2 linked regions of the Phenylobacterium zucineum HLK1 genome follow. The protein of the gene in region 1 binds, or shares a complex with, the protein of each later gene. Links are inferred from orthologs where the notes say so. Each region holds a gene or a part of one and is shown on either strand. Other genes may lie near its edges. The genes, in order: tsaD and tsaE.

The links.
Region 2: the proteins of tsaD (region 1) and tsaE are in contact, whole or in part, in a crystal structure (PDB 6N9A), measured with the Thermotoga maritima proteins. The link is inferred for Phenylobacterium zucineum HLK1 from one-to-one orthologs. Residues at the interface, in WP_004082750.1 of Thermotoga maritima: Cys10, Asp11, Arg49, His50, Leu82, Gly84, Gly135, Gly136, Glu154, Thr155, Leu156, Asp157, Asp158, Ser159, Glu162, Asp165, Lys166, Arg169, Leu170, Tyr175, Lys213, Thr214, Leu217, Tyr218, Gln221, Arg222, Asn324; in WP_004082108.1 of Thermotoga maritima: Leu37, Gly38, Lys46, Lys57, Val59, Lys60, Ser61, Thr63, Phe64, Thr65, Leu66, Met67, Val69, Pro71, Tyr82, Arg83, Leu84, Asp86, Asp88, Phe89, Asp93, Ile128, Asp130, Glu131, Arg134.

Annotation. Positions count from the first base shown.
Region 1 is NC_011144.1:3,849,181-3,857,320, forward strand. What follows is about bases 5,331-8,140. They hold tsaD (tRNA (adenosine(37)-N6)-threonylcarbamoyltransferase complex transferase subunit TsaD), read left to right. Parts: upstream 5,331-6,087; coding sequence 6,088-7,194; downstream 7,195-8,140. Other genes in these bases: hemC (hydroxymethylbilane synthase), read right to left, coding at 5,331-6,016; PHZ_RS18855 (NAD(P)H-dependent glycerol-3-phosphate dehydrogenase), read left to right, coding at 7,191-8,140. Also shown: PHZ_RS18825 (methyl-accepting chemotaxis protein), read left to right, coding at 1-1,589; PHZ_RS18830 (heme biosynthesis HemY N-terminal domain-containing protein), read right to left, coding at 1,695-3,209; PHZ_RS18835 (COG4223 family protein), read right to left, coding at 3,206-4,027; PHZ_RS18840 (uroporphyrinogen-III synthase), read right to left, coding at 4,024-4,728; PHZ_RS23275 (hypothetical protein), read left to right, coding at 4,917-5,057; more of hemC, read right to left, coding at 5,054-5,330.
Region 2 is NC_011144.1:196,814-205,087, reverse strand. Bases 2,183-5,126 are described here. They hold tsaE (tRNA (adenosine(37)-N6)-threonylcarbamoyltransferase complex ATPase subunit type 1 TsaE), read left to right. Parts: upstream 2,183-3,388; coding sequence 3,389-3,865; downstream 3,866-5,126. Other genes in these bases: PHZ_RS01100 (nucleotidyltransferase family protein), read left to right, coding at 4,952-5,126; amgK (N-acetylmuramate/N-acetylglucosamine kinase AmgK), read left to right, coding at 3,849-4,955; PHZ_RS01115 (GNAT family N-acetyltransferase), read left to right, coding at 2,520-3,392; PHZ_RS01120 (CoA-acylating methylmalonate-semialdehyde dehydrogenase), read right to left, coding at 2,183-2,417. In the rest of the region: cell division protein ZapE, read right to left, coding at 1-160; PHZ_RS01125 (hypothetical protein), read left to right, coding at 253-786; more of PHZ_RS01120, read right to left, coding at 921-2,182; more of PHZ_RS01100, read left to right, coding at 5,127-5,668; double-strand break repair protein AddB, read left to right, coding at 5,665-8,274. UniProt on the Escherichia coli protein: Required for the formation of a threonylcarbamoyl group on adenosine at position 37 (t(6)A37) in tRNAs that read codons beginning with adenine.

The sequences.
Region 1 (8,140 bases):
ACCAGGTGACCAAGGACCTTGCCGACTACCGCGGCGGGATCGAGGTGGTCGGCTCGATGCTAGGCGTCGACTTCGCCACCGCGGTGGCGTTCGTCCAGCCCTTCGAGGAACACTATGCGCGGATGACCGACACGCTCGCCCAGGCGCGCAACGTCGTGCAGGCCGACGCGGACCGGCGGGCGAAGGAAAGCGCCGCCCAGGCGGCGATGACCGGCAAGATCGTCATGGGCGGCTCGCTGCTGACCCTGCTGGCGGTGGCCTGGCTTTCGGCGGCGGTCATCATGGGCGTGCGGCGCGGCATCCGCGGCATCGCCCAGGGCACCGAGGCGCTGGCGGGCGGCGACCACGACGTCGACCTCGAGCCGCTGCAGCGCGGCGACGAACTCGGCGCGATCGTGCGCGGCCTCGGCGTCTTCAAGGAAAACCTCCAGCGCATGGACGCCATGCGCAAGGAGCAGGAGGAGAGCCGGGCGCGGGAAGCGGCCATGCGCGAGCAGGTCGAGGCCGAACGCGCCAAGACCCAGGAAGCCCAGGTCGCGGTCGTGCACGCGCTGGCCGAAGGCCTGGCGCGGCTCTCGCAGGGCGACCTGAAGCATCGCCTCGCCACCCCGTTCACCGCCGAGTACGAGCAGCTGCGCACCGACTTCAACGGCGCCGTGGCCAAGCTCGAGGACGCCATGAAGGTGATCGCGGCCAACGCCGGCCAGATCAACATCGGCGCCGACCAGATCGCCAATGCGTCCGATGACCTGTCCAAGCGCACCGAGCAGCAGGCGGCCAGCCTGGAAGAGACCGCCGCGGCGCTCGACCAGATCACCGCCACGGTCCGCAAGACCGCCGAGGGGGCCAGCCACGCCCGCGACGTGGTCGCCGCCGCCAGGGACGACGGCGAGCGCTCGGGCGAGGTGGTCCGAAACGCCGTGGCCGCCATGAACGAGATCGAGAAGTCCTCGGGCGAGATCAGCCAGATCATCGGCGTCATCGACGAGATCGCCTTCCAGACCAACCTGCTGGCCCTGAACGCGGGGGTGGAAGCCGCCCGCGCCGGCGACGCCGGCAAGGGCTTCGCGGTCGTCGCTTCCGAGGTTCGGGCCCTGGCCCAGCGCTCGGCCGACGCGGCCAAGGAGATCAAGACCCTGATCTCGGCGTCCACCCAGCAGGTGGGGCAGGGCGTCACCCTCGTCGGCGAGGCGGGCGAGGCCCTGAACCGGATCGTCTCGAAGGTCACCGAGATCAACAGCGTCGTCTCGGAGATCGCCGCCTCGGCCCAGGAGCAGGCCACCGGCCTCAACGAGGTGAACACGGCCGTCAACCAGATGGACCAGCTCACCCAGCAGAACGCCGCCATGGTGGAGGAATCCACCGCCGCCAGCCATGCGCTGCGCAGCGAGGCCGCCGAGCTGCGCCGCCTGATCGGCGAGTTCGACACCGGGCAGCCGGCGCCGGCCGAGCGGGCCCCAGCGCCGAGGCCCGCAGCGGCCCGGCCGGCGATTTCCGCCGCCGCCCCGGCGCCAGCGCCGCGCGCCAGGGTCGCCTACGCCTCCGGCGCGGCGACCGCCGCCCGGGTGGACTCCTGGGAGGAGTTCTAGGGCAGGAGTTCCGAGGAGAGCAGCGCCCCCGGTCCGGGGGCCTTGCGAGCGCCCGGCGAGTCCCTCGCCGGGCGTTTTCTTATCGGGTCACGGGGATCGGCGGCGCTACTTGGCGGCGCGGGGCCCGGTCGCCAGACGCCGCCGTCCGCCGCCCCGGCGGCCGCTTCCCGTTCCCGGTCCGGGCAGGGCCGGCGGCTCGGGTTCGCCGTAGTCCTCGGCCTCGACCGGATAGAGGACCGGCTCGGTCAGCATGGGCTCGTCGTCATAGGCCAGCGGCAGCTCCGGCAGCTCGCGCAGGGTGCGCTCGGCCCGCTCGTGGCGCGGATGGATCAGCTCGCCGCTCTCGGCGTAGGTGATGACGAGGCGGGCCCAGTCCGAGGCGTGGTAGGCGAAGGCGCGGCCCTCGGGGTCGAGGTCGGACCAGTCCGGCTCGTGCGGGGCGCTGATGCCCCGCGCCAGCCAGACCCTGGCCTCGTCGGGGGCTCCGGCGGCGAAGGCCGCCCGGGCCATCAGGCCGGCGATGCGGGCCGTGACCGGCTCGGCCTCCAGCGCGCCGGCGGCCTCGTGCGCGGCGGCCGGCTCGCCGGCGATCAGCGCACGCTCGACGTGCAGGATCAGGCTCTCGCGGTGGGTGGGATTGACCGCGGCCAGCTCGGACAGGCGCTGGGCCCGTTCGCGCGGGGTCTCGTCGGTGCGCAGGTCGCGGTAGGCGAGCCACAGCGCCGGATGCGGCGCGACCCGCCAGGCGTTCTCGACCGTCGCGGCGGCCCGGCCGACCTTGCCGGCCTGGGCCAGCAGGCGCGCGGCCATCACCACGCCGGGCGCGAAGCCGGGGGCGAGCTTGGCCGCCTCGACGGCGTGGTCCATGGCCAGGGCCCGGGCCTTGGGTTCGGGCGCATGCTCGAGCTGGGCGGCCGAGGCGGCCAGAAGCGCCGCGCGCGCCCGCTCGGCCACCACCGGCGGCACGATCTTGCGGTCCAGCGCGCCCTTCATGAGGTCCAGCGCCTGGGGCCAGTCGCCGGCCTCCAGCTTGGCCTCCAGCAGGGCCCGCCAGGCCCAGCGGGCGGTGCGGGCCTCGCCATAGGCCTCCTGGGCGTGGCGCAGCGCCGTCTCGCGCGCGCCCTGGGCGGCGGCGAGCTGCATCAGGCCCTTGTGGCCGGCCAGCCGCATCTCGGGAAAGCCCAGCATGGCCGTGTAGGCGGCGCGGGCCTCGTCCAGGTCCCCGGCGGCCTCGGCGGCCTGGGCGGCGAGCACGCGGACCAGGCCCGGCGCGTCCGACGCCAGGTCGGCCGCCTTGCGGGCGAGGCGCCGCGCCTCGGAGCCGTCGCCGCCCGCCGCGGCCAGGAAACCCCGGGAGAGCACGTCGCTGGCCTGCCGCCGGCGCGCCTCGGCTCTCGCCCGTTCGGCCCGCTGCGGCGCATCCAGGATCCACAGCACCGTGCGCCAGGCGACGGCGGCGAGCAGGCTGGCCAGCAGCGCGATGAGGATCGCCGCCGCGGCCGTCATGTCGGCGCGCCAGCCCAGCCAGACCACGCTGGCCCGCCCCGGATCGCCGGTCAGGGCGAGGACGGCCACCGCCACGGCGGCCACCATGAAGAAGACGATCGCGGCGCGGATCATTCAGCCTCTCCATCGCCGAAGTCGCGGATCGCGCGCGCCCGGAGGCTGGCGGCCTGCCGGTCGATCACCGCCCGGCGCTCGGCCTGGGCCAGCCAGGGCGACATGGCCTCGCGCGCGGCCGGCGGCAGGGTCTCCAGCGCCTCCAGCGCGCCCACCACGTCGCCTTCGGCCAAGGCGCGCTCGGCGCGGGCCAGGGCGGCGTCCGGCCCCGACCCCGAGACGTTGCTGATCCGCCGGACGCTCACGATCCGGGTCACGACATAGAGGATGCGGTCGGCCAGCCGGTCCCCGGCGTCGGGAGCCCGCGCCGCGCTGGCCGCGCGCGCGGCGTAGTCGGGGAAGCTGGCGGCGAGCGCGGCCCGGCTGGGCGCCCCCATCTCGGCGACAGGGGCGAGGGCCGCCAGCTCGGGCAGGCCCGGCGCGGCCGCGCGCAGCGCGGCGAGCTCTCCGCCGAACGGGGTCGAGGCCTGGGTGGCGTCCACCAGCGCCGCGGCGGCCAGGGCGGCGGCTGCGGCCTCGCTGGATCGGGCGCCGCGGCTCTCCAGCTCGGCGATGCGGGCGTTCAGGCGGTCGATCTCGGCGGCTTCCGGCGACGGCTCGGGCGGCGGGGCGGGCTCGGGCGCGGCGATCTCGGCCGCGGGCTGCGGCTCCTGCGCGGGCGCGCCCTCCCACAGCCGCGGCGCCAGCACGGCGGCGCCGGCGCCGGCCAGGACGCAGAGCACGCAGAGCGCCATCAGCGACCAGAGGCCCAGGCCCAGCGGCCGACGGCGGTACTCGGCGGGGTTCTTCGGCAGGGCGGGATCGGTGGAGGCGGTCATGGCCGGCGGTCGATCAGGTTGAGGAGCGCCGCTTCGAGCGGGAACGGCGGATAGGTCTTGGCGGCGAGCGGCGTGCGGGCCAGCGGCTTGATGACCGCCTTGGAGAGGCCGAGCGCGCGCAGCTCGGGCGCGGGGTGGGCCTTCAGCACCTTGGCCAGCACCTGCGCCGCCCGCGGCGAGTGCAGCAGGGCCGCATCGGAATGCACCAGGGCCTCGGCGGCCTCGTCGCTGAGCGCCACCGGCGCGGTCTCGTAGAGGACGAGGCGGCGGGCCTCGACGCCGTGCTTCTCGAGGGCGCCGGCGAGATCCCCGGCCGGCTCGGCGGCGCCGGGATGCAGCACCGCGCCCTTCAGCTCGCCCCGACGGATGCCGATGCCTTCGGCCAGGGCCTCGACGTCGCCGTCGGCCGACAGCACCGAGCGGAAGCCGGCCTGCCGCGCCGCCTGCGCCGTGGCGGCGCCGACCGCGAAGACCCTCAGGTTCCGCTCGCCGCAGGCGTCGGCGAAGGCGCGCACGCCGTTGGCCGAGGTGAAGGCGAGGGCGGCGACCCCGGTCAGGTCCACCTCGACGTCCGGCAGGACGCGGACCGCCAGCAAAGGGGCGACCACGGCCTCGTGGCCCAGCGCGCGCACCCGCTCGGCGGTGGCGTCGGCGCCGGGCTGGGCGCGGGTGATCCAGATGCGTTGTCGGCGGGCCGCCATTGCTCCCTTTGTCGCCCCGAACCTCTTTAGCTTTTGGAAACGACCCTGAAGCGCCGCAGGCCCGGGTTCAATCCCGGTGCGCGCGAAGGCCACAGATGCCGCGCCAAGCGTGACCTTAAAGCGACGGCCGGCGACGGGAACCCGGCGGCGTTCCCGCACCTTCCCCTGCGGACCTTTCGGGAGAGCCCATGCGGATCGGGACGAGCCTGCTGATCCTGGCGGCCGGGATCGCGATCAGCGTCGCGGCCTGGGCGGCCTCGGGCGGACGGCTGTTCCTGGTCTTCCTGCCGCTGGTGTTCGGCCTGCCGCTCCTGTGGCGGCGGCGCTAGAGGACGATGGCGTCGCCGGCCTCTTCCTTCACCGCCAGGCCGAGCGAGAGGCCCAGATCGCGCGCCGAGGCCTCGGGATCCGCCATCTGCGACAGCTCGGCCTCGCCCGAATGACGGAAGCGCAGCTTGCCGTCCGGCGACAGGGCCTCGACGATCAGCTTGCACGTCCCGCCTTCCAACCAGGCATGGGCGCCGATCGGCGTGCGGCACGAGCCCTCCAGCGCGATCAGCGCGCCGCGCTCGGCGGCGACGGCCAGGGTCGTCGGGCGGCAGCGCAGCGCCTGCGCCCACGGCAGGTCGCGGTCGGCGGCGCGGGTCTCGACCGCCAGGGCGCCCTGGCCCGGGGCCGGCGGCGCCTCCTTCGGATCGATCAGGCTCTTGGGCAGGTGGCCGAGGCCCAGGCGGCGCAGCCCCGAGTAGGCCAGCAGGATGGCGTCGTACTCGCCCGCCTCGAGCTTGCCGAGGCGCGTCTCCACGTTGCCGCGCAGCAGCTTGGCTTCCAGGTCGGGGCGGCGGTGCAGGCACTGGGCCTGGCGGCGCAGGCTGGCCGTGCCGAGGATGGCCCCTTCGGTGAGGTCCTCCAGCCGCTCGGGGCCGCGGGAAATGAAGGCGTCGCGGGGATCCTCGCGCTCGGGGATGGCCGCGATGCACAGCCCCTCGGGCAGCTCGGCCGGCATGTCCTTCATCGAGTGGACGGCGCAGTCGATGCGGCCGTCCATCAGGGCTTCCTCGATCTCCTTGGTGAAGAGCCCCTTGCCGCCGATCTCCAGCAGCCGGCGGTCCTGCACCCGGTCGCCCGTGGTGGTGATCGGGATCAGCGGCGCGACCCGCTCCACCTCGGCGGCGTTGTCGGGGTCCACGCCAAGGGCGGCGGCGATCCGGCGCTGGACGATGCCCGACTGGGTCAGGCTCAGCTTGGAGCCGCGGGCTCCGATCCGGACGACAGGTTGCGTGGGCACGGTGGGCGGTCTACCTCGGGGCCAGGATTGAGAAGGGCCTGCTACAGGAGCGGGCCGCCCCCGGCAACCGGATGACCGACACCCAGACCACCCTTCATGGCCAGACCGTCCTTGGCCTGGAGACCAGCTGCGACGAGACCGCCGCCGCCGTGGTCCGCCTGGAGGATGGCCGCGCGCAGGTCCTGTCGTCGGTCGTCGGCAGCCAGGTGGCCCAGCACGCGCCGTTCGGCGGCGTGGTGCCCGAGATCGCCGCGCGGGCGCATGTGGAGAGCATCGACGCCATCGTCGAGCGCGCTCTCGCCGAGGCCGGCCTCGGCTACGGCGACCTGACCGGCGTGGCGGCCACCGCCGGCCCCGGCCTGGTGGGCGGGGTGATGGTCGGCCTGTCGTTCGGCAAGGCGGTGGCGCTGGCCCGGAGCCTGCCGCTCGTCGCCGTCAACCACCTGGAGGGCCACGCCGTCTCGGCCCGGCTCGGCGCCGACATCCCCTATCCGTTCCTGCTCCTGCTGGTCTCCGGCGGCCACTGCCAGCTGCTCGAGGTGGCGGGGGTCGGCGCCTGCCGCCGCCTGGGGTCGACCATCGACGACGCCGCCGGCGAGGCCTTCGACAAGATCGCCAAGACCCTGGGCCTGCCCTATCCCGGCGGCCCGGCGCTGGAGACGCTGGCCGAAGGCGGCGACGCGGCGCGGTTCGTCCTGCCGCGCATGCTGCTGGGCCGGAAGGACTGCGACTTCTCGTTCTCGGGCCTGAAGACCGCCGCCGCGCGCATCGCCGAGGGGCTGAACACCGACGCCGAGCGGCGCGACCTGGCCGCCGCGGTGCAGGCCGCCATCGCCGGCCAGCTCGCCGAGCGTTCCGACCGGGCCATGAAGGGCTACGCGCAGGGCCATCTGGGCCGCGGCCTGCGTTTCGTGGTGGCCGGCGGGGTCGCCGCCAACCGCACTGTCCGGGCGCGGCTCACCGAGACCGCGCAGGCGCGGGGCTTCAGCTTCCACGCCCCGCCGCTCGCCTACTGCACCGACAACGCCGCGATGATCGCGCTGGCCGGCGCCGAGCGCCTGGCGCTGGGGCTCGCCGACGGGCTCGACGCCGTCGCCCGCCCGCGCTGGCCGCTGGACGAGGCGGCGGCCGCCGCCAGTCCGACCCATCTTCCCGGCCGCAAGGGAGCCAAGGCATGAAGCGCGCCGGCGTCATCGGCGGCGGGGCCTGGGGCACCGCGCTGGCCCAGGTCTGCGTCCGCGCGGGCCTCGAGACCGTGCTGTGGGCGCGCGAGCCCGAGGTCGTCGCCGGGATCAACGAGAGCCACGAGAACCCGCTGTTCCTGCCGGGCGTGGCGCTGGAGCCCGCCCTGCGCGCCACCCACGACTTCGCGGACCTCGCTGGCTGCGACCTCGTCCTGGCGGTCGCGCCCGCCCAGTTCCTGCGGCCGACGCTGGAGGCCTTCGCCCCCCACGCCCGGGACGGCCTGCCGATCGTCCTGTGCGCCAAGGGCATCGAGCAGCGCTCGCTGAAGCTGATGACGCAGGTGCTGGCCGAGACGGCGCCGCACGCCGCCCCCGCCGTGCTCTCGGGCCCCAGCTTCGCTGGCGAGGTGGCCCGCGGCCTGCCCACCGCCGTGACCCTGGCCTGCCCGGACGAGGCGCTGGGCCGGCGCCTGGCCCAGACGATCGCCACCCCGACCTTCCGGCCCTACGCCGCCTTCGACATGGTGGGGGCCGAGGCGGGCGGGGCGATCAAGAACGTGCTCGCCATCGCCTGCGGCATCTCCGAGGGCCGCGGGCTCGGCCGCTCGGCGCACGCCTCGCTGATCACCCGCGGATTCGCCGAGATGACCCGGCTGGGGGTGGCCCTGGGCGCCCGGGCCGAGACCCTGCGCGGCCTCTGCGGCCTGGGCGACCTCGTGCTCACCTGCTCCAGCGCGCAATCGCGCAACATGAGCGTGGGCCTGGCGCTGGGCGGCGGCCAGACGCTGCAGGAGGCGCTGGCGGGGAAGCTTTCGGTGGCCGAAGGCGTCGCCTCCGCGCCCGCCGTGCGCGAACTCGCGGCCAGGCTCGGAGTGGACGCGCCGATCAGCGAGGCGGTGGCCGCCATCCTCGCCGGCGAGATCGATGTGGACACCGCGAT
Region 2 (8,274 bases), 3.7 Mb from region 1 along the record:
GCTTGCGGAACAGGGCCTTGAGCCCCGAGGCGGGCTGGGCGTCCGCCAGCTCCCCCTCCAGGCGGACGAGGGCGGCCAGGGCGGCGGCCTGGGCCGGGTCCGGGCGGATCACGCCTTCGGCGAGGCGGGCGTCGTAGGCGGCTTGCAGCGCGGACGGCATCGGGTCCTCGCCTAGCGGCCGGCGACGGCCGGCGCAAGGAACGGCCGCTTCGCCACGGGGTTCAGGAAGGGAAGCAAGAAGGAGCCCCGACCATGGCCGACCAAGACGACCGCAACTTCAGCCCCAGCCAGGCCGAGGCGAATCGGGCCCGCATGCAGGGCGGCGGCCTGGGCGCGCGCGAGATGGACGAGCAGCGCGACCCGAACAGGTTCCAGACCGCCACCAATCCCGAGCAGCGCAGCTTTGAGGGCGACCTCGACGGCGCCACCAACGCCGACCGGCCAAGCCAGGCCGAGTTCGGCGACAGCGACATCGCGGCCGCGGGTGAAGAGGCTGGAGCCGAGGGCCAGCGGCGGGACGGCTGGGGCCTCGACCCCGACCTGGGCCGCGACGAGGCGGGCATGGGCGACGTGCGCGGCGACCTGGGGGCCGGCACGCCCGCCAATGTCGACGTCCACAAGCTGGGCCAGGAGGACAATCCCCAGCAGGACTGGGGCGACCCGGCCGACGAGGGGACGGTGTTCTCGTCCACCAACAACAACCGTCCCGGCCGCACCGAGCTGGAGCGCGGCCAGGGCGCCAAGACCCGCGCCCACAACAAGGACATCGTCAGCCGCCGGACGTAGGGACGGCGTCCTCCCCTTCGGGGGAGGCGGCCCGAAATGGGTTTGAGGGGGCTTCCGCCGCCGAACCGCGCGGACGAAGCCCCCTCGTTCGCTTCGCGACAGCTCCCCCGAGGGGGAGCCGACGCTGCTGGGCGCTACTTCATCGTCGGGATGACGAAGGCGCTGTCCTCGACGGCGCCTTCCGGCCAGCGGGCGGTGATCGTCTTCACCTTGGTGTAGAACTTCACCCCTTCCATGCCGTGCTGGTTGGTGTCGCCGAAGGCGCTGCGCTTCCAGCCGCCGAAGGTGTGGTAGGCCACCGGCACCGGGATCGGCACGTTGATCCCGACCATGCCGACGTTGACGCGGGAGGCGAACTCGCGCGCGGCCCGGCCGTTGCGGGTGAAGATCGCCACGCCGTTGCCGTACTGGTGCTCTGACGGCAGGCGCAGGGCCTCCTCGAAGCTCTCGGCCCGCACGATCTGCAGGACGGGCCCGAAGATCTCTTCCTGGTAGGTCTTCATCGAAGGCTTCACCTGGTCGAACAGGCTGGGGCCGATGAAGTAGCCCTTCTCATAGCCCTGCAGGCTGAAGCCGCGGCCGTCGACGACCAGCTCGGCGCCTTCGTCCGCGCCCATCTGGATGTAGTCGCTGACCCGCTTCTTGTGGGCCTCCGACACCACCGGGCCGTACTGCGCGGCGGGGTCGGTCGATAGGCCGACCTTCAGGGTGTCGATCTCGGCCAGCACGCGCTCGCGCAGCTCGTCGGCGGTCTTCCTGCCCACCGGCACGACCACCGGCAGGGCCATGCAGCGCTCGCCGGCCGAGCCGTAGGCGGCGCCGATCAGGTCCTTGGTCGCCTGCTCCAGGTCGGCGTCGGGCAGGATGATGCCGTGGTTCTTGGCCCCGCCCATGGCCTGGACCCGCTTACCCGCAGCCGTGCCGCGGCTGTAGACGTAGTGGGCGATGTCGGACGAGCCCACGAAGCTCACCGCCTTGATGTCGGCGTGGTCGAGGATGGCGTCCACCGCGACCTTGTCGCCGTGCACGACGTTCAGCACGCCCGCGGGCGCGCCGGCCTCCATCATCAGCTCGGCCAGGCGCACCGGCACCGTCGGATCCTTCTCCGACGGCTTCAGGATGAAGCTGTTGCCCGTCGCGATGGCGATGCCGAACATCCACATCGGGATCATGGCCGGGAAGTTGAACGGGGTGATCCCCGCGCAGACGCCCAGCGGCTGGCGCATCGAATAGACGTCGATCCCGGGGCCCGCGCCCTCGGTGTACTCGCCCTTCAGCACGTGCGGGATGCCGCAGGCGAACTCGATGACCTCCAGGCCGCGCTGGATGTCGCCCTTGGAGTCGGCGATCACCTTGCCGTGCTCGGACGACAGGATCTCGGCCAGCTCGTCCATGCGGGCTTCCACCAGCCGCTTGAACTCGAACATGACCCGGGCGCGCCGCTGCGGATTGACCAGGGCCCAGGTCTGCTGCGCCCGCAGCGCCGACTGGACCGCCTTGTCGAGCTCGGCCTCGGTCGCCAGGGCGACGCGGGCCTGCACCTCGCCGGTGTTGGGGTTGAACACGTCGCCGAAGCGGCCGGACTGGCCTGCAACGGGCGCGCCGTCGATGAAATGGGTGATGTCTCGCATGGCCGGCGTTCTACGCCCAACGCCCCGGAGCGCCTAGCTTCCGTTGCGGGAGGCGCCGCCCGGCGCTTGCCCGCGAGCGGGACGGCGGCGCATGTTCCGCCCATGACCGCGTTGAGCCACGCCCCGGCCCTGGCGCGCCCGAGGGGCGCCGACCACATCGTGGACGCCCTGATCGCCGAGCGCGCGCCGAAGCTGTCGGGCTCGGCCGCCTGGCCCGTGCTGCGCCCGCTGCTCTACGCCCTGCTGGACTACGGCAAGGCGCGGCGGATGGCCGACGCGATCGCCCCGCTCCCCGGCCGCGCGGCCCTGGAGCACGTCTCCGAGCTGCTGTCGGTGCAGGTGGCGGCCAGCGGACTCGACCGCGTGCCCGCGCAGGGCCGGGCGATCGTGGTCTGCAACCACCCCACCGGCATCGCCGACGGCGTGGCCGTCTACGACGCGCTGAAGGCCCTGCGCCCCGACATCTGCTTCTACGCCAACGCCGACGCCCACCGGGTCTGCCCCGGCTTCGAGGAGGTGCTGATCCCCGTGGAATGGGTCGAGGGCAAGCGCACCCGCGAGCGCACGCGCCTGACCCTGCAGCTGACCCGCGAGGCGATGGAGGCCGAGCGGTGCCTGGTGATCTTCCCAGCCGGCCGGCTGGCGCGCCGGCAGCCCGACGGGGGGCTCGCCGATCCGCCCTGGGCGCCGTCGGCGGTCTCGCTGGCCCGGAAGTACGAGGCGCCCGTCGTGCCGGTCCACGTGGCGGGCCCCTGGTCGACGCTGTTCCACTTCTTCCACGGGCTCTCGCAGGAGCTGCGCGACATCACCCTCTTCCACGAGCTGCTGAACAAGCGCGGGCGCCGCTTCGACCTGACGGTCGGCCATCCCGTCGCGCCCGAACGCCTGGCCGGGGATCCCGCCGAGGCGACGCTGGCGCTCAAGGCGCACGTCGAGGGGATCCTTCCCGCCGATCCGGACCGGGCCTTCGCATGATCCTCGCGGCCGAGGGCGAGTTCCGCCTCGACGACGAGGCGGCCACGGCGCGGCTGGGCGCGGCGATCGCGGCCGGGCTGAAGCCGGGCGAGGCGGTCTGCCTCTCCGGGCCGCTGGGGGCCGGCAAGTCCACCCTGGCCCGGGCCCTGGTGCGGGCGCTGACGACGCCGGCCGAGGACGTCCCCTCGCCCACCTTCACCCTGGTGCAGTTCTACGAGGGCCCGCGACTGAAGGTCGCCCACTTCGACCTCTATCGCCTCTCGAACCCGGACGAGGCCTATGAGATCGGTCTGGACGAGGCGCTGGACGAGGGCGCGGCGGTGGTCGAATGGCCCGAGCGGCTGGAGGGCCGCCTCCCGCCCGACCGACTCGATGTAGAGATCGCGCTCTCGGAAGACGACGCAGACGGCAGGCGCGTGCGGCTCACACCGCATGGCGCCTGGGAAGGACGAGGGCTTGAGTTCCGCGCCTGACATCTCGGACCGCGAGGCCCTGAAGGCCGGGTTCCTGCGCGCCGCCGGCTTCGGCCAGGCGCGCCGCCAGCCGCTGGGCGGCGACGCCTCGACGCGCAGCTACGAGCGCCTGTTCGCCCCCGACGGCCGGACGTTCATCTTCATGGACCAGCCGCCGGCGCTGGAGAGCGTGGTCTGCCCGCCCAGGGCCACGCCGGAGGAGCGCCGGGCGCTCGGCTACAACGCGGCCGCGCGCCTGGCGGCTGGCTCGGTGGCCGCCTTCGTCACCACCGCCGCCTTCCTGCGCGAGCGCGGTCTCTCGGCGCCGCAGATCCTGGCCCACGACGTCGAGGCCGGCCTCGCGGTGCTGGAGGACCTCGGCGATGGCCTGTTCGCCACCCTGATCGCCCAGGGGCAGGCCGAGGCGCCGCTCTACGAGGCGGCCGTCGATGTGCAGGTCGCCATGCAGGCCGAACCGCCGCCGGACGTGCTGCGCGCCGACGGCTGCGCGTGGCCGCTGCTCACCTACGACGCGCTGGCGCTCAAGGTCGCCACCGACACCTTCCTCGAGTTCTGGCCGAGGTTCGCCGGCCTGCCGGAGTTCGGCCCCGAGGCGGTGGCGGAATGGGAGGCCCTGTGGGCGCCGGTCTGGGTCTGGGGCGAGGCCGGCGCCTCGGTCTTCACCCACCGCGACTTCCACGCCCAGAACCTGCTCTGGCTTCCCGAGCGCGCGGGAGCCGCGCGCGTCGGCCTGCTCGATTTCCAGGACGCCCTGAAGGCCCATCCGGCCTGGGATCTCCTGCACCTGCTGCAGGACGCCCGCCGCGACGTCTCGCCCGAGCTCGAAGCCGTCATGCTGGAGCGCTACCTGCGGGCCCGGCCGGATCTCGACGCCAGCCGGTTCCTTTTCGAGTATCGGGCGCTGGCCGCCTCCAACGCCGCGCGCATCCTCGGCCGGGTGTTCGCCCGGCAGGCGCTGCTGGGGCGGCCGCAGTACAAGGCCTTCATGCCGCGCACCTGGCGCTACCTGGAGCGCAACCTGCAGGATCCCGAGCTCGCCGGCCTGAAGGCCTGGTTCGACCGCCACGTTCCGCCCGAGGCCCGCGCGTGAGCCAGGCGCCCACGACGGCGATGGTGCTGGCGGCGGGGCTCGGCACCCGCATGCGGCCGCTGACGGACACCACGCCCAAGTGCCTGGTCCCGGTGGCGGGCCGGCCGCTGATCGACCACGTGCTGGACGAGTTGGTCGCCGCCGGCGTCACCCGCGCCGTGGTCAACGTCCACCACTTCGCCGACCAGGTGGAGGCGCACCTGGCGCGCCGCACGGACCTCGAGATCCGCATCTCCGACGAGCGGGCCGAGCTGCTGGATTCCGGCGGCGGCATCCAGCACGCCCGGCCGCTGCTGGGCGATGAGCCGATCTTCGTCGCCAACATCGACTCGCTGTGGATCACCGAGGGCGAGCCGCCGCTGGAGACCCTGAAGCGGGTCTGGGACCCGGCGGCCATGGACATCCTCCTGCTGCTGGTCCGCCGCGGCCACGGCCTGGGCTTCGAGGGGCCCAACGGCTTCTTCATGGACGCGCAGGGCCGACTGACCCATTCGGTCGCGCCCAAGCCGCCGACGCCCTACGCCAACACCGGCTTCGGCATCCTCAAGCCCCAGGTCCTCGACGCCTCGCCCAGGACGGGCCCGTTCTCGATCCTGCCGGTCTGGCATGAGCTGCAGGCCGCAGGCCGGCTCCGCGGCGTGGCCATGGACGCTTTCTGGATGCACGTGGGCGACCCCGCCGCGCGCGAGGCGGCGGAGCAGAGGCTGTCGTGACCCGCTTCTTCGAGCGGCCGGGTCCTCGCTGGTTCAACATCCCGGCGCACCGGCCGTTCGCCGAAGACCTCGCCCGCGGGCTCTACGAGGCCCTGGCCGACGACGGGCCCGAGGCGCTGTCGGACGCCCTCGTCCTCCTGCCCACCCGGCGCGGGGCGCGGGCGGTGGCCGACGCCTTCGTGCGCGCCGCGGGCGGCCGGGCCGTCCTGCCGCCGCAGATGCGCCCGCTGGGCGACCTCGAGGCCGGCGAGCCGCCGTTCGAGCCGGGCGACCTGGCCCTCGACCTGCCCGCCGCCATCGACCCGCTGCGCCGGCGCTTCGAGCTGACGCGGCTGGTGGCCGGGCACTGGCGGCTGCTGCCGGGCCGCGAGCTGACCGCCTCGGCGGCGCTGGAGCTGGCCGACGCCCTGGGCGCCTTCCTAGACAGCCTGCAGATCGAGGAGGCCGAGGCCGGCGAGAAGCTGGCGGGCCTGGTCGAGGCCGACCTCGCCGAGCACTGGCGGGTCAGCCGCGAGTTCCTCGAGACGGCGCTGACCGAATGGCCCAGGCGCCTCGCCGAGCTGGGCCTGGTGGACGTCAGCGAGCGGCGCGTGCGCCTGCTACGGCGGCTGGCCGACGTCTGGGCCTCGCGCCCGCCGCAGGGGGTGCTGGTGGCGGCCGGCTCCACGGGCACCGCCCCGGCCACCGCCGACCTCCTGGCGGTGATCGCCGCCGCCCCGCGCGGCGCGGTCGTCGTCCCGGGCCTCGACGACAGCCTGGCCGAGAGCGCCTGGCGCGAGGTGGACGAGCAGCATCCGCAGGGCGCCCTGCGCCGCCTGCTGGCGCGCACCGGCATAGACCGTAAGCACGTCGAGGTCTGGCCTGCCGCCCTGGCGCACCAGACCCAGGGCCGCTGGCGCCGCCGGGTGATCAACGAGGCCCTGCGGCCGCCGCGCGCCACCGCCGACTGGCTGCACGCCATCGAGCAGCTCCGCGCCGAGGCCGACGCCGAGGGGCTCGATCCTATCGCCGAGGGGCTGAAGGGCCTCTCCCTCGTCAGCGCGCGGGCCGAGGAGGAGGCCGCCACGGTCGCCGCCCTGCTGCTGCGCGAGGCGCTGGAGACGCCCGAGAAGACCGCCGCCCTCGTCACGCCCGACCAGGTGCTGGCGCGCCGGGTGACGGCCAAGCTGGCGCGCTGGGGCGTCGTGCCGGACTCCTCCGCCGGCGAGCCGCTGGCCGGCTGCCGCTGCGGCGTGCTGGCCGGCCTCGTCGCGCGCGCCGCGGTCGATCCCCTGGCGCCGGTCACCCTGCTCGCGCTGCTGAAGCATCCCTACGTCCGGCTCGGCCTGGACGGCGACGACCTGGCCCGCCGCCGCGACGTGCTGGAGCGCCACGGCCTGCGCGGCGCCCGGCCCTGGACCTGGGCGGGCCTGCGGGCGCGCCTGGCGGAGAAGGGCCGGGGCCTCGACGCCCTGCCGCTGGTCGACCGTCTCGAGGACCTGCTCTCGGCCCTGCAGGCCGCCTGCGCCGAGGGTCCAGTGGCCGAGGCCGCCCGCGCCGTCACCGCCGCCATGGAGGCGCTCGCCGCCGGCGCCGACGGCTCGACGGGCGAGCTCTGGGCCGGCCACGGCGGCGAGGCCATGAGCCGCCTGCTCGCCGGCCTGATCCACGAGACCGGCGGCGTCCCGCCCGTCAGCGCCCGCGGCTTCGCCGACCTCTTGTCGCGGCTGATGGAGGGCGAGAGCGTCCGCGCAGGCGGAGCGACCCATCCGCGGCTGCGCATCCTGGGGGCCATCGAGGCCCGGCTGGTGCGCGCCGACCGGCTGGTGGTGGCGGGGCTGGAGGAAGGCGTCTGGCCGCGCGGTGCGCCCCTCGACCCGTTCCTGTCGCGGCCCATGCGCCGCACGCTGGGCCTGCCGCCGCCCGAGCGCCGGGTCGGCCTGTCGGCGCACGACTTCGCCCAGGCCGCCTGCGCCGCCGAGGTGATCCTGCTGCATTCCGAGCGCCGCGAGGGCCAGCCGGCGGTCAAGTCCCGCTGGCTCTGGCGGCTGGAGACCCTGGCCCGCGGCGCGGCGGTGGAGATCCCCGGCCGCCCCGAGGCGCTCGCCTGGGCCCGGGCGCTCGACGCGCCGGACGACTACCGGCCGGCCCGCCGGCCCGCGCCCTGTCCGCCGGTGGAGGCGCGGCCGCGGGAGCTGTTCGTCACCCGCGTCGAGACCCTGACCCGCGACCCCTACGCCGTGTGGGCGCGCGACATCCTGAACCTGCGCCCGCTGGAGCGCCCGGACGAGCCGGTGGAGGCCCGCGCCCGCGGCACCGCCATCCACGCCGCCTTCGAGCGGTTCGCCCTGGACCACCCCCGCGACCTGCCGCCCGACGCCGCGGCGATCTTCGAGGCGATGTACGTCGAGGAGCTGGAGAAGGCGGGGATGCCGCGCGAGGCCCTGGCCCGCGAATCCGCCCTCGCCCGCGAGGCCGCCGCCTGGGTGGCCGAGCTGGAGGCCCGCCGCCGCGCCGACGGCCGCGCGATCCACGTCGAGAAGACCGGCCGGCTGGCGATCCGCGTGGACGGCCACGAGGTGGTGCTGGGCGCCAAGGCCGACCGCATCGAGGCCGATCCGCAGGGG